Regions from separate parts of the Aureimonas sp. OT7 genome, predicted to be linked through region 3. Evidence: predicted binding sites of a transcription regulator. Region 3 holds the regulator's gene; each other region holds the start of a gene.
The links. Region 3 encodes LexA, which represses DNA repair genes until DNA is damaged. Its sites were predicted from a motif close to TGTTCNNNNTGTGTTCNG; they were not measured.
Positions count from the first base shown of each region.

Region 1: a site for LexA is predicted at 3,093-3,110, ahead of parE (DNA topoisomerase IV subunit B). Genes of this name have one in related genera too.
Region 2: a site for LexA is predicted at 1,135-1,152, ahead of rmuC (DNA recombination protein RmuC). Genes of this name have one in related genera too.

Region 1 covers NZ_CP062167.1:2,312,146-2,319,007, forward strand. The annotation lists gene IGS74_RS11095 (DEAD/DEAH box helicase) at 1-273, opposite strand, end outside; gene IGS74_RS11100 (hypothetical protein) at 472-984, opposite strand; gene parE (DNA topoisomerase IV subunit B) at 987-2,975, opposite strand; gene IGS74_RS11110 (hypothetical protein) at 3,256-4,152, shown strand; gene glnA (type I glutamate--ammonia ligase) at 4,464-5,873, opposite strand; gene IGS74_RS11120 (P-II family nitrogen regulator) at 5,923-6,261, opposite strand; gene IGS74_RS11125 (NAD(P)H-hydrate dehydratase) at 6,397-6,862, shown strand, end outside.
Region 2 covers NZ_CP062167.1:4,174,325-4,181,186, reverse strand. The annotation lists gene IGS74_RS20005 (rhodanese-like domain-containing protein) at 53-487, opposite strand; gene rmuC (DNA recombination protein RmuC) at 1,179-2,546, shown strand; gene IGS74_RS19995 (acetate kinase) at 2,457-3,623, opposite strand; gene IGS74_RS19990 (bifunctional enoyl-CoA hydratase/phosphate acetyltransferase) at 3,620-4,594, opposite strand; gene IGS74_RS19985 (membrane-bound PQQ-dependent dehydrogenase, glucose/quinate/shikimate family) at 4,610-6,862, opposite strand, start outside.
Region 3 covers NZ_CP062167.1:2,731,767-2,738,628, forward strand. The annotation lists gene IGS74_RS13060 (peptidylprolyl isomerase) at 1-1,855, shown strand, start outside; gene trpD (anthranilate phosphoribosyltransferase) at 1,852-2,886, shown strand; gene trpC (indole-3-glycerol phosphate synthase TrpC) at 2,883-3,695, shown strand; gene moaC (cyclic pyranopterin monophosphate synthase MoaC) at 3,695-4,186, shown strand; gene glp (gephyrin-like molybdotransferase Glp) at 4,192-5,391, shown strand; gene lexA (transcriptional repressor LexA) at 5,474-6,202, shown strand; gene IGS74_RS13090 (ComEC/Rec2 family competence protein) at 6,144-6,862, opposite strand, start outside.

The DNA.
Region 1 (6,862 bases), 420 kb from region 3:
GGATTCCTCGACCTGCGCCGCCAGTTCGCGGGTCGGCTCGATGATGAGCGTCCGCGGCATACGAGCCCGAGCGCGCCCCTTTTCCAGGAGGGTCAGCATGGGCAGCACGAAGGATGCCGTCTTGCCCGTTCCGGTCTGGGCGATACCCAGCACGTCGCGGCGTTGCAGGGCATGCGGGATGGCCTGCGCCTGGATGGGCGTGGGCTCCGAATATCCGGCTTTCTCGACGGCCTCGAGAACCTTGGCGCTAAGTCCCAGCTCTGAAAATGGCATGAAGGGGTTTAATCTCTTGATCTCAATGGTCGAAGACAAGGTTGGGGAAGGCATATGCATTCGCATCGGCCATAGAACTGCAGGCCCGGAATGTCAAGTTGTCGCAACATTAAGGGCGGCGCGATACCGTAAGCTGATTGGAAAACCGACACGAAAGGGCGGCTTTTTCTTGAGGCCGATCTATGGCCGGACCGGGCTTCAATTGGACGCCGGCCCAAACGTGTAGGGCTCGCCCGGGGTGACGAACAGTTCGTATGTTTCGGCGATCTCACCGTCCAGCGGTACGATATCCAGAAACAGAGACAGCGTGGACGGGGCATCCGCGGACGGTTCGTCGGCCCGATAATTGACGATAGCGCCGTTTAGTCCGGCGATTTCCACGATCTCGGTTGTCGACAGCACCGATAACTGTCCTTCGTCCTCCCGGACCTGCTGCACGAAGAACCGGTTGCCATCCGGGTCCCCCGCTGCCTGGAGCAGGACCGTGCGCCACACGCCGTTACTTTCGCCGTCGGCCCAGGGGCCCAGCACCTGCACATCGGTGATGTAGGGCGATAGCTGATCGAGTTCCGGAGCGGCTGCCGCCTGCGGCGACGTCTCCGATGGCATGGTCTGCGGCGGCTCGACGCCTTCGGGCGCGGTATCCTGCGCAAGGGCGGGCATGGCCAGCAGGCAGGCAAGGGAGAGAGCGGGCAAGATGCGTGAGTTCATGGTCAGACGTCCAGATCTTCGGCGAATGCCGCCCGCTCCTGGATGAAGCGGAAGCGGGCTTCGGGCTTGTTTCCCATCAAGGCTTCCACCGCGCCGGCGGTTCCGGATTCGGGAAGGTCGTCCATTTCGACCCGCAGCAGCGTGCGCTTGCGCGGGTCCATGGTGGTTTCCTTCAACTGGCTGGGCAGCATCTCTCCGAGGCCCTTGAACCGGCTGACCTCTACCTTGCCCTTGCCCTTGAACTCGCGCTGCGTCAGCCGCTCGCGGTCGGCATCGTCGCGGGCGTAGATTGTCTTGCCGCCCTGGCTGAGCTTATAGAGCGGCGGTACGGCCAGGAACAGATGCCCGCCACGGATCAGCTCCGGCATTTCCTGGAAAAAGAAGGTGATGAGAAGCGAAGCGATATGTGCGCCGTCCACATCGGCGTCGGTCATGATGATGACGCGCTCGTAGCGCAGGTCGCTCTCGCGGTACTTGCCCCGCGTCCCGCAGCCGAGCGCCAGGATCAGGTCGGCGAGCTGCTGGTTGGCGCCCATCTTTTCGCGGCCGGCGCTGGCGACGTTCAGTATCTTGCCGCGTAGCGGCAGGATGGCCTGGCGTGTCCGGTCGCGCGCCTGCTTGGCCGAACCGCCGGCCGAGTCGCCCTCGACGATGAACAATTCGGCCCCCGCCGCCCCGTTCTGCGAGCAGTCCGCCAGCTTGCCCGGCAGCCGCAGCTTGCGCGTCGCCGTCTTGCGGCTGACTTCTTTTTCGGCGCGCCGGCGAAGCCGCTCGTCGGCGCGTTCGACCACCCAGTCGATCAGGCGCGCGGCATCCTGCGGCGAGCTGGCAAGCCAGATGTCGAAGCTGTCGCGGATGGCGCTCTCGACGATGCGCTGGGCCTCGCCCGTTGCCAGGCGATCCTTGGTCTGGCCGACGAACTCGGGTTCGCGGATGAAGACCGACAGCATGGCCGAGGCCGTCACCATGATGTCCTCGGCGGTGATGACGCTGGCCCGCTTGTTGCCGGACACCTCCGCGAAAGCCTTGATGCCGCGCAGAAGCACACTGCGCAGGCCGGCTTCGTGCGTGCCGCCCTCCGGCGTCGGGATGGTGTTGCAGTAGGACCGGACAGCGCCGTCCGCCGCCGTCCAGCAGACGGCCCATTCCACCGCGCCGTGGCCGGACGCTTTCTGCGTGCGGCCGGAAAAAACCTGCGTCGTGACGCGATGCTCGGAGCCGATGCTCGTCTCGAGATAATCCTTCAAGCCGCCGGGGAAGTGGAATGTAGCCTTGGGCGGTACCTCGGCCTCGCCGAGAAGGGCCGGATCGCAGGACCACCGGATCTCCACCCCACCGAACAGATAGGCCTTGGACCGCGCCATGGCGAACAGGCGTGCCGGATCGAATGTCGCTCCCTCGCCGAAGATCTGGCTGTCCGGGCGGAACCGTACGCGCGTACCGCGACGGTTCTGCACCTCGCCGACCTCCTGGAGCGGGCTTGTTGCGACCCCGCGCGCATAGCTCTGCCGATAGAGCCGACGGTTGCGTGCGATCTCCACTTCCAGGACATCGGACAGAGCATTGACGACCGATACGCCGACGCCGTGCAGGCCGCCGGAGGTTTCATAGACCTTGGAGTCGAACTTGCCGCCGGCATGCAGCGTGGTCATGATGACCTCGAGAGCCGACTTGTCCTTGTATTTGGGATGCGGGTCCACCGGAATGCCGCGCCCGTTATCGGTGACCGACAGGAAACCCTGCGCGTCAAGCGCGACCTCGATGAAGGTGGCATGGCCGGCCACCGCCTCGTCCATCGAATTGTCGATGACTTCGGCGAACAGGTGGTGGAGCGCCTTGGAATCCGTACCGCCCACATACATTCCCGGGCGCCGGCGGACGGGCTCCAGCCCCTCCAGCACCTCGATATCGGCCGCGGTATAGTCGTTGTCGGACGGGGCCTGCGGAGCACGCTGCGGCGCGCGCGGCTGTTGCGCAGGGGCGTCGGCCATCGGGACGACGCGCGCGGCTGAACCGGAAAACAGATCGTCGCTCATATCCGTGCCCCACTTTCGCGCCGCAATGCCAAACTTTTCGCACCCGCCTCCATCCGCATGCCTCTGGGTATACTTTCACGAAATGTTCTACAAGCGCAACGCCGTGGTTTCAGGCAGCAAAAGCTTGGAAACATGCGCTTCTCCACGGTTTTCGTCGACTGTCCCACAGGCTCGACAAGCGGGGACGCAACCGCCACTCTGGGGCCGGAAGCCAGATGATTCCCCGGGAGAAGCCGTGCCACGACGTTGTTCCTCGTTCCTGCTGGCGCTGGCCCTGGCGGTCCTGACCATGCCGGCGGGCAGCCTGCCGGCGGCAGGCCAGAGCATTTCGCCCTACAAGGATGGCCTCTTCGGCTACCGGGACGGCACGGCCAGCCTGGCGGGCGGGCGGGTCCTCGACGTTCCCTATGCGGCGGAAATCGACATCGACAGGCGCGACGAGGTTCCGGAACGTCGGGTGCGGCGCGACTATGTGGACCTGTCGCCGACGCGCCGGCAGACGGATGAAATCTGGCATACGCAGGCCGGCCCCGTCGAAGTGTCGCTGGCCGGCGTCAGGCGCGATCCCGCATTCGTCGTGCTCTTCATCCATGGCAAGGGCGGCGACCGCCGCCTCGGCATGAACGACTGGACGTTCGGCGGGAACTTCAACCGGCTGAAGAATATCGCCCAGCGCTCCGGCGGGCTGTACATGACCATGAGCGCGGGCCTGTTCGCCGAGGCGGACCAGAAGCGGGCGTCGGGCCTCGTTGCGGAGATCGCATCGCGCCATCCGTCCGCGCGCATCGTCGTGGCCTGCGGCTCCATGGGTGGGCGGCTGTGCTGGTCGATCGCGGAGGGGCGGCAGGCAAGCCTGCTCTCGGGCCTCGTCCTTCTCGGGGGGCAGAGTTCGACGGGCGATGTACGGGCCGCCATGAAGGCACGGGGCGGACGGCCGCTGCCGACGCTGATCGCCCATGGCTCGGCCGACAAGGTCTATGATTTCGGGTTGCAGCGCCATGTCACGGATGAGGTTGCAGCCGCGTTCCCAGGCTACCCGATCCGCTTCGTCGGGTTCGAGACGGGCAGCCACGGCACGCCGATCCGCATGGTCGACTGGCGCGATACGCTGAACTGGATTTTCCAGCAGTAGAAGCCACAGTTGCCTTAGCAAACAGTTGCGCTATACTTTTGGGTGGCGAAGGAGGCTGCTCGTTCGTGTAGCCAATGCCAGACATCCGCGCGGACACGCGCCCCGCTTCGCTGTTCAGCGAGCCGGCATGCAAGACCGGCCCTACGGGAGGTGTGTGATGTCTTCGATCATCGACTTTTTTGCCGATGCCAGCCTGCAGTTCTATGCCGGCCTGGGCCTTGCGGTGCTGCTGAGTGTGTTCGGCGGAGAATGACAAAGCCCCGGCCACGCATGCGCGACCGGGGCTTTTGATGTTCAGATGGGCCTGACGATCAGACCGAGTAGTACATGTCGAACTCGACCGGGTGCGGCGTCATTTCGAAGCGCAGCACTTCGGCCATCTTGAGCTCGATGAAGGCATCGATCTGGTCGTCGTCGAACACGCCGCCGGCCTTCAGGTAGTCCCGGTCGCTGTCGAGGGCTTCCAGCGCCTCACGCAGCGAGCGGCAGACGGTCGGGATTTCCTTCAGCTCTTCCGGCGGCAGGTCGTACAGATCCTTGTCCATGGCCGAGCCCGGATGGATCTTGTTCTTGATGCCGTCGAGGCCTGCCATCAGCATGGCCGAGAAGGCGAGATACGGGTTGGCCGTCGGGTCGGGGAAACGAACTTCCACGCGCTTGGCCTTCGGCGACTGGCCGAACGGGATACGGCAGGAAGCCGACCGGTTGCGCGCCGAATAGGCCAGCAGAACCGGTGCCTCGTAGCCCGGCACCAGACGCTTGAACGAGTTGGTGGACGGGTTGGTGAATGCGTTCAGCGACTTGGCATGCTTGATGATGCCGCCGATGTAGAACAGCGCCGTTTCGGACAGGCCGGCATACTCGTTACCGGCGAAGGTCGGCTTGCCGCCCTTCCAGATCGACTGGTGGACGTGCATGCCCGAGCCGTTGTCGCCGAAGATCGGCTTCGGCATGAACGTGGCCGTCTTGCCGTAGGCGTTGGCGACCTGATGGATCACATACTTGTAGATCTGCATCTTGTCGGCGTTGCGGACGAGCGTGTCGAACTTGATGCCGAGCTCGTGCTGGGCTGCCGCCACTTCGTGGTGATGCTTCTCGACCGAGACGCCCATTTCGGCCATCACGGTGAGCATCTCGGAGCGCATGTCCTGGCAGGAATCGACCGGGGGCACGGGGAAGTAGCCGCCCTTGACGCGCGGGCGGTGGCCGAGATTGCCCGTCTCGTACTCGGTGTCGTCGTTGGAGGGCAGCTCGGTCGAGTCCAGCTTGAAGCCGGTGTTGTACGGGTCGGCCTTGTAGCGGACGTCGTCGAAGATGAAGAATTCGGCTTCCGGGCCGAAGAAGGCCGTATCGCCGATACCGGACTGCTGCAGGTAGGCCTCGGCCTTCTTGGCCGTGCTGCGCGGATCGCGGTTGTAGGACTCGCCCGAGATCGGGTCCAGGATGTCGCAGTAGATCGACATGGTCGACTGCGCGAAGAAGGGGTCCATGTGGGCCGTTTCGGGATCCGGCATCAGGACCATGTCGGATTCGTTGATGGCCTTCCAGCCGCCGATCGACGAGCCGTCGAACATCGTGCCTTCGGAGAAGAGATCTTCGTCCACGATTGCGATGTCGAGCGTGACGTGCTGCAGCTTGCCCTTCGGGTCGGTGAAGCGCAGGTCGACGAATTTGACGTCGTTATCCTTGATCTGCTTCAAAACATCATTGGCCGAAGTCATTTTAGTCCTTCCTGTTTGGAATGTTCGAATGTTGGACGGGCTCGGGAGCTCAGATCGCGTCGACGCCGACTTCGCCGGTACGGATGCGAACGGCTTCCTCGATGTTGGAAACGAAAATCTTGCCATCGCCGATACGCCCGGTCTGCGCGGCCTTGCGGATCGCCTCCACCGCGGCCGCTACGGACTCGTCGGCGAGTACGACCTCGATCTTCACCTTGGGTAGAAAGTCGACGACGTATTCCGCGCCCCGGTAAAGCTCCGTGTGGCCCTTCTGGCGGCCGAAACCCTTGGCTTCCGTTACGGTAATGCCCTGAAGGCCGACATCTTGAAGCGCTTCCTTTACCTCATCGAGCTTGAAAGGCTTGATGATCGCTTCAATCTTCTTCATCGGGTCGTCTCCAATGCGCACGCGGGCTCAAGGTTGTCTATCCTGTCGCCCTCCCGAACGCTACCGTACGGAAGGCCAGTTCTGCCCGTTGTTTCACCAATTTGTTGCAAAAAGAATAGGCAAGGTGCGCAAAAAATGAACCGGCATGACGCGGATGTTGGCGATATTTGTTTGCTTACGCCGAAAGAATTGGCGCAAGCAGATGAAATGGCTGCCAAATTAGGCGGTTGCAGCTATTCATTGATGCAGGCGGCGGCGACCGCAGTCGCCAACGTGGCCGAAGCTATGGCGCCAACGGGCCCGATCGCGGTGCTGGCCGGCACTGGCAACAATGGCGGCGATGGCGTGTTGGCGGCGCATTATCTGCGCGCACGCGGGCGGTCCGTACGGCTGTTCATGCTGGGCAAACCGAAAGGCGGCGACGCCGCGCGCGCGATGTCGAAATGGGCATCGCAGGGCGAATCGCCGGAAGCCTTCCTGCCTGCCGAGTTCACCCTCATTGTCGATGGCCTCTTCGGTGCAGGGCTTCAACGCCCGCTGGATGGGGCGGCGGCTGAGCTTGTGCGGCGCCTGGGTGAGGCGCAGGCGCGGGTTCTGTCCA
Region 2 (6,862 bases), 1.4 Mb from region 3:
TGCGTCGTCTGGCGTTTCGTCGCATCCAGCGACCAGGTGCCGCCCGTCGCGCTCATTTCTGCACCCAGGTCAGGCCTTCGGCCTTCCATCCCGCCACGCGGCCACGGTGGCCATCGGGATCCGGCGGGCCTTCGAAGCCATCGAGGATGTTGAAGCTTTCGGTAAAGCCGGCGGCCGACATCGCCGCCGCGCTGGCCATCGAGCGGGCCCCCGAGCGGCACAGGAAATACAACCGCGACTGGCGGGAGCCGCCGCGCTCCTCGACGGTGGCGGAAACCCGCTCCACGAAGGCCGGGTTGACCGACATCGACGGATAGCTCTGCCACTCGACGAAGAGCGGGTCCCTTGCCGCACCGGGCAGCAGCGGGAAGCCGACATAGGTCCACTCGGCCAGTGTCCGGACATCGATCAGGAATGCGTCACCCCCGGCTTCGAGGTCGTCCCAGCACTGCCGGGCCGTTACATCGTCCTTATAGGGCTTCGTCACGACGATACTCTCCATGGGCCGCGGCAGCATCTGCCGGGCAGGTAAATGACAACACAACACGGGTCGGCAACGCCGCAAAGACGCGCGGTTGCCAGATCGGGAATTGCGAGAGCTTAAGCGAGGGGTGTGCTGAACCTAGAAGGACACCAGATTTCCAATTTTGTTCTGGAAAACACGCGTTGTCCCCACACTTCGTTTCCGCAAGCTCTTGTCGCTGAATGGAAGCTACGCATGTCGACAGTTTGGGGCAAGCTTCGAATCGTGGAAAACGTCGTCGCGGCGCGGGCACTGTGGCGCTGAGGACAAAGCCATAGTGTAGCCCATTTGATTAATGGGCTGATTCCTCAACGGATTCGTTTTCCGCTCGAGGCATCGCGAAACGACAAGGAAAATTTCGACTTTATTTCGCGCCCCCTTGCTTGACTCTCGCGCGGTGCCGGACTTCCCGGCAGATGACAGAAAAGTTTCAATCAGACCTTCGACAAGCTGTTGAAAAATTTGGCCTAATTTTGCGCAGGGCCTGGCCTGTGGCAGAATCGCCGCGGTCTGCTGTGGCGTTTGCATGACGCCGATCCGCGCGAGGCGTTGATTCCGTTTCGGGAATCGGCGCTGCGATGCGCCTGGCTTGACGGCCGACATCATGAAATGAGAACAAAAGGAGATCATTGCGACTCGAGTCGAGGACTGGCCCATGCTTACCGACACGATCCTGCGGGCCTCGCTTCTGGCCTTGACGATTCTCAACCTGTGCTTCTCAGTCTGGCTGTTATCGCGGGTTGCGCGGGGCGGATCGGCCCGGGACGAGATCATCGACCGGCTGGATCAGCTCGATGCCCGCATGTCGGAGACCCAGAGTTTCGCGCAGGCCGGCTTCAGCGCCATGCGGGAGGATTTCGCCCATTCCGCCGCGCAGACGCGGGCGGATGCACGGCACCTTCGGGAGGAGGTCGGGGCTTCGCTGCACCGCCTCGGCACGCAGACCATGACCACGCTGGACGGCGCGACGCGACGCCAGGCCGACGGCTTGCAGGGTGTCGCCGGCCGTCTGCACGAAATGTCCGAGGCCAATGAGCGCCGGCAGGAGGCGCTGCGCCAGACCCTGGAGAGCCGGCTCGACCGCCTGCGGCAGGACAATGCCGCCAAGCTGGAAGAAATGCGCGTGACCGTGGACGAGAAGCTGCAGGGGACGCTGGAGCAGCGTCTCGGCGCGTCCTTCAACACGGTGAACGAGAATCTGGAGCGGGTCTTCCGGTCGGTCGGGGAAATGCAGTCCATCGCCACCGGCGTCGGCGACCTGAAGCGTGTACTTTCCAACGTGAAGGCGCGCGGCACCTGGGGCGAGGCGACCCTTGGGCTGGCGCTGGAGCAGGTGATGACGCCCGAGCAGTATGCCACCAATGTGGAGGTGCGTCCGCATAGCGGCCAGCGCGTGGAGTATGCCATCCGCCTGCCCGGAGACGGCGCGGAGCCGGTTTGGCTGCCGATCGACGCGAAGCTGCCGACCGAGGATTACGAGCGTCTGGTCGATGCCTCGGAGCGCGGCGACGCCGATGGAGTCGAAGAGGCGGCCAAGGGGCTGGACCGCGCCATCCGCAAGGCCGCGGCCGACATCGCTGCCAAATATGTCCAGCCGCCCCATACAACGGACTTCGCCGTCATGTTCCTGCCCACGGAGGGCCTGTTCGCGGAAGTCGTGCGCAGACCGGGCCTGATCGACCAGCTGCAGCGCGACAACCGGGTGATCGTGACCGGGCCGACCACGCTGATGGCGCTCCTGACATCGCTGCGCATGGGGTTCCGCTCGCTGGCCATACAGGAGCGATCGAGCGAGGTGTGGCAGGTGCTGGGCGGCGTGAAGACCGAGTTTTCACGGTTCGGCGACATGCTGGACAAGGTGCAGAAGAAGCTGGGCGAGGCGCAGACCGCCGTCGACGGGGCGCGGACGCGCGGACGCGCGATCGACCGGCGCCTACGCGCCGTCGATGACGGCGGCGATGGCGCGGGCCACCATCCGCTCCTCGTCGGTGGCGACGACGTGCAATGCGGGCCCCTGTCCTGACGATATGTCCTCGGACCCGGCCTCATTGGCGGCTTCGTCGAGGCTGATGCCCAGCCAGCCCAGGCGGCGGGCCACCATGGAGCGCGCCGCGGGCGAGTTTTCGCCGATACCGGCCGTGAAGACGATGCGGTCGACGCCTTCCAGCGCAGCCGCCAGCGCGCCGATCTGGCGGCACACGGTGAGCGCGAAATAGTCCAGCGCCTCACGGGCCTGCGGCGTGTCGGCGGCCATCAGTTCCTGCATGTCGCCGGACAGGCCGGCAAGGCCGGCAAGGCCTGAGCGCCGGTACAGCATCTCCTCCACCGCGTCCGGCGCCATGCCCTGTCGCAGCACCAGGTGCAGCAGGACGCCGGGGTCGATCGCCCCGCACCGCGTGGCCATGACAGGCCCGTCGAGTGGCGAGAACCCCATGGTGGTCGCCACGCTGCGGCCGCCCTGCATGGCGCAGAGGCTGGAGCCGCTGCCGAGATGCAGCACCAGGACGCGCCCGCCGGCGTCCGCCCCGAAACGCTGCGTCAGCCTGTCTGCGATGGCTTCGAAAGACAGGCCATGAAAGCCGTAGGCGATGATGCCGTCGTCGATCAGGGAGCGGGGCAGGCCGTAGAGCTTCTGCACCGCCGGGCGCGCGGCATGGAAAGCCGTATCGAACGCGCCGACCTGCAACGCACCCGGGAAGCGCCGGGCGGAGGCGGCGACGATGGCGAGGTTGTAGGGTTGGTGCAGCGGGGCCAGAGGCTCCAGCGTGGACAGATAATCGAGCGTCGGCCCGTTCAGCCGTGCCGGGCCCGTCAGCCTCCGGCCGCCATGGACGATGCGATGGCCGATGGCGGAAATCTCCTGGCTGCCGAGCGCGCCCTTTTCCAGCCGGTCGAAGACGAGTTCGGCCGCGCCGTCCATGTCGATCGGCCCGTTGTCGAGGGTCTCCTCCTCGGTCTCGCCGTCAGCCGACCGGATGCGCAGGCGCGGCCGGTGGCCGATGCCGGAAACGGAGCCGCGCAGGCGTTCGTCTCCGTCATCGGCATAGAGGGCGAATTTCAGGCTGGACGAACCGGCATTGAGCACGAGCCACCGGGTCATGCGGGGCTATCCTGCTTGGCGGCGCGCATGCTTTTCTGACGGCGCGCCACAAGCAGCGCCGCCGCCGCCGAAGCCAGCCGCGACCGCCGCCCGTCGGCGCGGCTGGTCAGCATGATCGGTACGCGCGCCCCCATCACGAGCCCGGCCGACTGTGCCGCCGCAAGGTAGAAGAGCTGTTTGGCCATCATGTTGCCGGCCTCGATATCCGGCACGATCAGGATGTCGGCGCGCCCCGCCACGGCTGACCTTATGCCCTTGCGCTCGGCCGCCTCCGGCGAGACGGCGTTGTCGAAGGCGAGCGGCCCGTCGATGATGGCGCCTTCGATCTGCCCACGGTCGGCCATCTTGCACAGGGCCGCCGCGTCCAGCGTCGCCGGCATGTTGGGGTGAACGGTCTCCACGGCGGCCAGCACCGCGACGCGCGGCTCGGGCACGCCCAGCGCATGGGCGCAGTCGATGGCATTGCGGACGATATCGGCCTTGGTGGCCAGGTCCGGTGCGATGTTGATGGCCGCGTCGGAAATGAAGAGCGGGCGCGGATAGGTCGGAACATCCATGATGAAGACATGCGACATGCGACGATCGGTGCGCAGGCCCTTGGCGCGGTCCACCACCGCGCCCAGAAGCTCGTCGGTGTGGAGGCTGCCCTTCATCAGGGCCTCCACGCGACCGTCGCGCGCCAGGGCGCAGGCGGCCTCGGCCGCGGCATGACTATGCTCGACGTCGACGCGCTCGATCCCGGCGATGTCGATGCCGGCCGCTGCGGCCGCCTTGTCGATGCGTCCCGCCGGGCCGATCAGCACCGGCTCGATCAAGCCGATGCGTGCCGCCTCGACCGCCCCTTCCAGCGAGACGGCGTCGACGGGATGCACCACGGCGGTCCGCGCCGGCGCTGCCGCGTCGGCCAGCCCCAGCAGCCTGTCCAGTTGTGAGGGCGTGCCGGCCCCGGATCCGCGTTCGGTGAAGTCCATGACGCTCCCATCGGGTCAGGGAAGGGTATAGGCGATCACATAGTCACCGCGCTCGGGCGACTGGCGCGCGCCCCCGGCAGTCACCACGACATACTGCTTTCCGCTTGCGGGTGAGACGTAGCTCATCGGGCCGCCCTGGCTGCCGACGGGCAGGCGCCCCTTCCACAATTCCGCGCCCGTCCGTCCGTCGAAGGCCCGCAGGTAGAAATCCTGGGTGCCGGCGAAGAAGACGAGGCCCGAATGCGTGGCCAGCGACGGGCCGAGCGTCGGCATGCCGATCGGGATGGGCAGGCCCATCGCGAAGCCGAGCGGGCCGGTATCCTCGACCGTGCCGAGCGGAACCTGCCACACCAGTTCCTGCGTCTTCAGGTCGATCGCCGACAGGGTGCCGAAAGGCGGCTTCTGGCAGGGAATACCCAGTGGCGACAGGAAGCGCATGCGCATCGCGCCGAACGGGGTGCCCTCCTGCGGGACCACGCCCATCTCGATGCCGCTGGCGCCGGCCGGTATGTCGGCGCGCGGCACCATGTAGTTGGCGAGGCCGAGCCGCATGTCGTTGACATACATCAGGTCGGTGGTGGCATCGATGGACACCGCGCCCCAGTTCATGCCGCCCAGCGACCCGGGGAACTGCAACGACTTGTCGAGGCCCGGCGGGGTGAAGATGCCGTCGACGCGCATGCCGCGGTAGGCGATCCGGCACAGCAACTGGTCGAAGGGCGTTGCGCCCCACATGTCGGCCTCGGTCAGCGTCTCGTTGCCGATCATCGGCATGCCGACCGAGAAGGGCTGCGTGGGACTGTAGGTTTCCCCTTCGAGGTCGCCCTGCGGCACCGGCCTGTCTTCCACCTCGGCGATGGGCTCTCCCGTCTCGCGGTTGAGAAGGAAGATCATGCCCTGCTTGGTCACCTGCGCCAGCGCCGGCACGGTACCGCCGTTGCCGTCCGGAATATCGTACAGCACCGGCTGGGCCGGCATGTCGAAATCCCAGATATCGCGGCGAACGCCCTGGAAGGTCCAGCGGACCTGGCCGGTCGCCTGGTCCAGCGCCACCACCGAAGAGGAGTACCGGTTGTCCAGTTCGCTGCGATGGCCGGTCCAGAAGTCCGGGGTGGCGTTGCCCGTCGGCAGATAGACGAGGCCGAGTTCGGGGTCGTAGGACATGGCGGCCCAGACGTTGGGCGTACCGCGCGTATAGGTTTCTCCGGCGGGCGGCTCACCGGTCAGGTCCGGGTTGCCGGGATCCCATGCCCAGACGAGGTTGCCGGTGCGCACGTCGAAGGCCCGTACGACGCCCGGGGGCTCGTCTGTCGAGAAATTGTCGGCCACGCGGCCGCCGACGATGACGAGGTCACCGGCAACGAGCGCGGTGGAGGTCTGCTGGTAATAGCCCGGCTGGACCTCGCCCATGCCGACCGTCAGGTCCACCGTCCCGTTCTGGCCGAAATCGGCGCAGGGCTGGCCGGTTTCGGCGTCCAGCGCGATCAGGCGGGCATCGATGGTCGGCAGGAACAGGCGTCCCCTGCACAGGGCGGCATCGGCTTCCTGAGGGGCCGGCTGGCCGCCGGCGGGAAGCGATGGGTCCGCAGCCGGGGCGGGCTCTTCGCCGGCCTCCCAGTAGGCAAGGCCGCGGCAACGCTGCCAGTTGGGTGACTGCGCCTGCGGGTCGAAGCGCCAACGCTCGGTGCCGGCATCGGCGTCGATGGCGAAGACCTTGCCGTAGGCGGAGCAGACATAGACCGTATCGCCGACCTGTATGGGGGTATTCTGGTCTTCCGCACCGGAGCCGGTGCTTTCCGGCAGGTCGCCGGTACGGAATGTCCAGGCCACCTGCAGATCCTGTACGTTGGCAGGGGTGATCTGGTCGATGGACGCGAAACGCGTGCCGAAGCTGTCCTTGCCCCATTCGCGCCATTCGCCCGGCTGTGCCGGCGTGTCCGGTGCCGCGTAGCTGGCCGTCGGCGCGACGACGTTCTTGGGAGAGAAGGCGGCGACCCCCGTTGCCACGATGGCGACCAGAAGAACGAGCCCGGCGCCGTAGGGGGCGAAAGAGGGCTGCCGCCCGGCGGCCCTTTGCAATGTCGGATGCAGGAACAGGAGAAGGCAGGTGGCGACCGCGACGGCGAACAGCCGCGCCACGAGTTGCCAGAAGTCGAACCCGACCTCCCACAACGCCCAGGGGATGGTGACGAGGAAGACGAGGCAGAACAGCACCGTGCCGGTGGGGCTGAGCGAGACGATCAGCGCGCCGGAGGCAAGCAGGACGAG
Region 3 (6,862 bases):
CGCCAAGCTTCTGTTGGGCCTTCTGGTGCTCAGCTTCGTCGTCTGGGGCATCGCGGACGGCTTCAACATGGCCGGCAGCCCCAACACCGTCATCTCGGCCGGTGGCACCGATGTCTCCACCCGCGAGTACCAGCAGGCCTACGGGCAGGCGATCAACCGCGTCAGCGCGCAGTTGCAGCGCCGTCCGACGCCCGAAGAGCAGGCCGCCCTGAATATCGACCAGCAGGTTCTGTCGCAGCTCACCAGCGTCGCCCTTCTGGACGAGGAAGCCCGGCGGCTTGGCCTTTCCCTTTCGGACGAGGGCCTGGCGCGCCGCATCGCGAACGAGCCCGCCTTCCGCGATTCGTCGGGCAATTACTCGGCCAACACCGCACGACTGGTCCTGCAGCGGGCCAACCTGACCGAAGAGCAATACGCCGCTGAGGAGCGCAAGATGTCGCGCCGTGTCCAGGTCATGGATGCGGTAACGGGCGGCATGGCCCTGCCCGCCGCCTTCGCCGATGCGATGGGCACCTACAATGGCGAGCGGCGCACCATTGCCGCGATCACGATTCCGCCCATTCCCGCATCCGAAATCCCCGAGCCGGACGAGGCGGCCATACAGACGCTGTACGACGACACCTCCGAGGATTACGCAATCCCCGAGCTGCGCTCCTATTCCTATGTCGCACTGGTGCCCGAGCAGCTCTTCGACCCGGCCTCCATCACCGAGGACGAGATCGAAGCCGAGTACACCGGCAACATCGCAGACTTCACCACCCCCGAACGGCGCCGCGTGCAGCAGATCGTCTTCCCCGACCGGGCAGCGGCAGACGCGGCGGCGGCGGCCATCGCCGGTGGCCAGAGCTTTGCGGATGCGGCGCGCGCCGCCGGCCGCAGCGATGCCGACGTGGAGCTGGGGCTGCGCACGGCCGACCAAATCCCCGATACGGTGGTGCGGGATGCGGCCTTCGGCCTCCAGCCGAACCAGCCGAGCGGCGTCGTGGAAGGGCTGTTCGGGCCCGTCATCGTGCAGGTTACCGAAATCCAGCCGGCCGAGGTCCGCAGCCTCGATGCCGTGCGCGACGAAATCCGGCAGCAGCTTGCCGCGCTGCGTGCCAATGCCCGCGCCACGGAAGCCTACACCGCCATCCAGGATTCGCTCGGCTCGGGTGCGACGCTTGCCGAAGCCGCGGAAGCCGCCGGACTTGAGCTGACCTCCGTCCAGGGCATCGACCAGAAGGGCCGCAATGCCGACGGACAGGAAATCGAGAACCTTGTCGGCGGCAGCGACCTGTTGACCGCCCTTTTCCTGGCCCAGCCCGGAACGGCGACGGAGCCGGTCAATTTCGCGCCCGGCTCCTATGTCTTCTTCGACCTGACGGACGTCGAGGAGGCGCAGGAGCGGCCGCTCGACGAGGTCCGCGACCGCGTCGTCGCGGACTGGAAGACCGACGAGGGCGACCGCCTCCAGGAAGAGCGCGCCAAGGCGATGGTGGAGCGCGCCAGGGCCGGAACCAGCCTCGCCGACATCGCGGCCGAGGCGGGCCTTTCGGTCCAGACGATATCCGGCCTGACGCGCGCCAGCGGCCCGTCGCAGATCGGGCAGCCGGCTACGATGGCCGCGTTCGAGGGGCCGCAGAGCCACGTTGCCGACGCCCCCGCATCCACGGACGGCGCCTGGATGGTTCTGCAGGTCACCGAGACATCCCTGCCGGCAGACCCGCGTGCGAGCGTGCAGGCCGGGCTTGTGGACCAGATGAACGACATGGCCGACAACGACCTGTTGCAAGGCTTCGTGGCGCGCCTGCAGCGCGATATCCCGGTCGAATATCATCAGCAGGCGATGGACCAGGTGCGCGGGGTGCTGCAGTGACAGCGGGGCTGAAGCCGCTTCTCGCCAAGGTCGCCGACCGTCAGGTGCTGACGCGCGAGGAGGCCCGCGCGGCCTTCTCGGTGCTGATGTCGGGGGATGCGACGCCCTCGCAGATCGGCGGCTTCCTGATGGCCCTGCGCGTTCGCGGCGAGGCGGTGGACGAGATCGCCGGTGCGGTCGACGTCCTGCGCGCCCATATGGCGCGCGTCGAGGGCGTGGACGAGGACGCGGTGGACATCGTCGGCACCGGCGGCGACCATGCGGGCACGCTCAACATTTCCACCTGCACGGCCTTCGTCGTCGCCGGCTGCGGCGTTACGGTCGCCAAGCACGGTAACCGCGCCCTTTCGTCCAAATCCGGCGCGGCCGACGTCCTGGCGGCGCTTGGCGTCGATGTCGACCTGCCGCCTGAGGCCATCGGCCCGGTGATCGCAAAGGCCGGCATCGGATTCATGTTCGCGCCGACGCACCACTCGGCCATGCGCTTCGTAGGTCCGAGCCGTGTCGAGCTCGGCACCCGCACCATCTTCAACATGCTGGGTCCGCTGGCCAACCCCGCGGGCGTGCGCCGCATGCTGCTGGGCGTCTACGATCCGCAATGGCTGCTCCCCTTGGCCCAGAGCCTTGACGCCCTTGGCATGGAACGGGCCTTCGTCGTGCATGGCGACGGGCTGGACGAGATCACCGTCTGCGGGCCAACCGAGATCGCCGTGCTCCGCAACGGCGCGATCAGCGGTTTCACGATCACGCCGGAGGAGTTCGGCCTGAAACGCCGGCAGCTCGACGAGATCCGCGGCGGCGACGGCGCGGCCAATGCCGTGGCCCTTCGACGGGTGCTCGAAGGCGAGTTCGGGGCCTATCGCGATATCGTGCTGTTGAATGCGGCGGCGGCCCTGTGCGTCGCCGGCCGGGCGGACGACATCGGCGAGGGGCTGGTGCAGGCGGCCCGCGCCATCGACGACGGCTCCGCGCTGCATAGCCTCGATACGCTCGTGGCGACTACACGCGAAAGCAGGAAGGCCATCGCATGAGCGACATTCTGGCAAAGATCGAAGCCTACAAGCTGGAAGAGATCGCTGCGGCGAAGGCAAAAACCTCGCTCGGCGAACTCGAGGCCCGCGCCCGCGCCCAGTCGGCGCCACGCGGCTTTGCCGATGCCCTCGCCCGGGCACAGGCAGCGGGCGGTTACGGCCTGATCGCCGAGGTCAAGAAAGCGAGCCCATCCAGGGGAGTGATCCGGCCCGACTTCGAGCCGGCGCTTCTGGCACAGGCTTATCAGGCGGGCGGCGCCGCCTGCCTCAGCGTCCTGACCGACGGGCCGAGTTTCCAGGGCGCGCCGTCCTTCCTGACGGCGGCGCGGGAAGCGACACATCTGCCCGCCCTGCGCAAGGACTTCATGTTCGACACCTATCAGGTGGCGGAGGCGCGCGCCTGGGGCGCGGACGCGATCCTGATCATCATGGCCAGCCTGGACGACGCCAAGGCCGCCGAAATCGAAGATGCGGCGATCCATCATGGCATGGATTGCCTGATCGAGGTGCATGACGAAACCGAGATGGAGCGCGCGCTGAAGCTCAGATCGCCGCTCGTCGGAATCAACAACCGCAACCTCAGAACCTTCGAGACAGACCTCGCGGTAGCCGAGCGGCTTGCCCCGATGGTGTCCGAGGGGCGCATACTCGTGGGGGAAAGCGGCATCTTCACCCATGCCGACTGCGAGCGCCTGGCACGATCCGGTATCCAATCCTTCCTGGTCGGCGAAAGCCTGATGCGGCAGGACGACGTTGCCGCCGCCACGCGCCGCCTGCTGGGCCTGCCCATCCATGGAGAGGCGGTTTGATGGCGGGTACCCTCACCCATCTCGACGCGACGGGCGCGGCGAGCATGGTGGATGTCGGCGACAAGCCGGCCACACGGCGCGAGGCAATGGCCGAAGGGCTTGTCATGATGCGTCCGGAGACGCTGGCGCTGATCGTGGACAATGCCGTGCGCAAGGGCGACGTCGTCGCCATAGCGCGGATCGCCGGCATCATGGGTGCCAAGAAAACCAGCGAACTCATCCCCCTGTGCCACCCGCTGATGCTCGACAAGGTGTCCGTGGATATCGCACCGGAACCGGCCCTGCCCGGCCTGCGCGTCACGGCCACGGCACGCGTCTCCGGCCCGACCGGCGTGGAGATGGAAGCGCTCACGGCGGTGTCCGTGGCCTGCCTCACCATCTACGACATGGCCAAGGGCGTGGACCGGGACATGGCGATCTCCGGTATCCGCCTGCTGGCCAAGTCGGGCGGCCGTTCCGGCGACTGGCGGGCGGAAGGATCGCCGTCTTGAGCCTGATGCCGGTGGAGGAAGCCCTCTCCCGGCTTCTGCGCGGGGTGGACCCCATTCCGGAAACGGAAACCGTCGCGCTGCGCGCCGCCGCGGGGCGCGTCCTTGCCGACGATATTACCGCCCTGCGGACGCAGCCGCCATTCGACGCTTCCGCAATGGACGGCTACGCCGTGCGGGCCGCCGATGCCTTCAAGGGCGCGGTCCTTCGGGTTATCGGCATTTCGGCCGCAGGCGCGGCATTTGCCGGCACCGTCGAGCCCGGAGCCGCCGTGCGCATCTTCACCGGTGCGCCCCTGCCGGCGGGCGCGGACACGGTGCTGATCCAGGAAAACGCGACGCTCGAAGCGCCGGACGCGTTGCGTGTCGATGTCGCGGCGGAACCGGCCCGTCATATCAGAAAAGCCGGGCTCGACTTCGCGCAAGGGGCCGTGCTGCTGCGGGCGGGCCTGCATCTGCGTGCAGGCCACGTCGCGCTTGCCGCCAGCGCCGGCCACCCGCAACTTCCCGTCCGGCGTCGGCCGCGCGTTGCGATCCTGGCCACCGGCGACGAACTGGTGATGCCGGGCGAAAGCACCGGCCCCGACCAGATCGTGGCCTCCAACGGGTTCGGCCTTGCCGCGATGGTGGAGGCCCATGGAGGCGAGGTGCTGGACCTCGGCATTGCCCCGGACGACCAGGCCGTGCTGGAGGCCCGGCTTGCGGAAGCAGAGGATGGCCGCGCGGATGTCGTCGTGACCATCGGCGGCGCCTCCGTCGGCGACCGGGACCTCGTCGCTCCTGCCCTTCGGGCGCGCGGCGTGGATCTGGATTTCTGGAAAGTCGCCATGCGCCCGGGAAAGCCGGTCATGGCCGGGCGCAAGGGCGCGCTGCGGGTTATCGGGCTGCCGGGCAACCCGGCATCCACGATGGTGGCCGCAACCCTGTTCCTGCGGCCCCTCGTCCGCTGTCTCGCGGGGCTCGGCGCCGATCCGGGTTTCCAGCACGGCGTCCTGTCGGCGGCCATGCCGCAGGGCGGCGAGCGTGCCGACTTCGTCCGCGCCCGGCTGCACCACACGGCAGAGGGCCTGCCGCAGGTAGAAGCCTTGCCACGGCAGGACTCCTCCCTTCTTTCCATCTACGCCCTTGCGGATGCGCTGCTGTACCGCCCGCTCGCCGCCCCCGCCGCGCAGGCCGGCCAGGAATGCCTGTTCATTCCCCTCGATTGAGGCGCCATGAAAGCTTGCAGAACACAACTGGAACAGCTAGGTTTGTTCTGGTTTTGTTTTTGATCGATTCCGGGGGCGGCACGTGCTAACGCGCAAACAGCATGATCTCTTGATGTTCATTCACGAGAGGCTGCAATCCGCCGGCGTCCCGCCTTCCTTCGACGAGATGAAGGACGCGCTCGACCTTCGGTCGAAATCCGGCATCCACCGCCTGATCACGGCCCTCGAGGAGCGTGGTTTCATCCGCCGCCTGCCCAATCGGGCGCGGGCGCTGGAAGTCGTCAGGCTACCCGAGTCGATGGCACGCGGCGGCCGGGCCGCCGCGTCTGCCCCGGCCCCTTCCAACGTCGTTTCGCTTGCCGAGCAGTCTGCTGCATCGGGTCTCGCCGCGCGCCGCCGGGTTGCCCCCGCCGCAAACGATGCCGATGCCGGCATCAGCGTCCCCGTCATGGGCCGGATCGCGGCCGGCGTACCTATATCCGCAATCCAGAACAACACCCATAGCCTGACACTGCCACCGGACATGATCGGCCCCGGCGAACATTATGCGCTGGAGGTTTCCGGCGATTCGATGGTGGAAGCCGGGATTCTGGATGGGGATACGGTCGTGATCCGCCGGGTGGATACGGCAACGCCGGGCGATATCGTGGTCGCGCTGGTGGATGACGAGGAGGCAACCCTCAAGCGGTTCCGCCGCAAGGGAACCGCCATCGCCCTGGAAGCAGCCAACCCCGCATACGAAACCCGGATATTCAGTTCGGACCGTGTGCAGGTGCAGGGGCGGCTGGTGGGTCTGATACGGCGTTACTGACAGTATTTTCCGCCGTCCCGTCGGTTTGCGCTTCGCCACCCTTCTTCCAGTATTCCGGCCATGCCGCCAGTCTGTGCACGTTCCATTCCTGCGGATCGGCCGGGATGGACGGCGTCAGCACGAGCTTGCCCCCATCACCGCGGGATATTGCAAGGGAGCCGGTCCGGCGCAGGCTGCGCAAGGTGACCAGCGTTGCGCCGCCGTTCGGACACCGTCCACGGCGAAGCGCCCGCGCCACAATCACAAGGTCTGCCTGCGCGCAGAGCCTGTCCGTCTCCTCTATGGAGTCGGTCCACGCCAGCCGGATGCCGGATGCGGTGGCAAGCTGGCAGGCAGGCGGTTCGCATGGTATCGGCCCATCCGCGTCGGGCGGACCGTAGCGGCGTTCCCACTGGTCGGCGATGAACCGGCCTGGACGCTTGCCTAGATGGGCAAGCCCCCCGGGCGCAACCAGCGCGACCTTCATGCCATCCTCGAAGATCAGGATATCCGGCGGGGCTTGCCCACCCACGGCAAGGTAGCCGCCCACGATAGCCGCCGGCAACGCCAGCCAACGCAGCGCGCTGGCCATGAAGCACGCAAGAAACAACGCAAGCGAGAGGGCTATCAGTGACGCTGCGGGCAAGGCCATGCCGCCCTGGTCGGGGAAGGTCTCGGCCA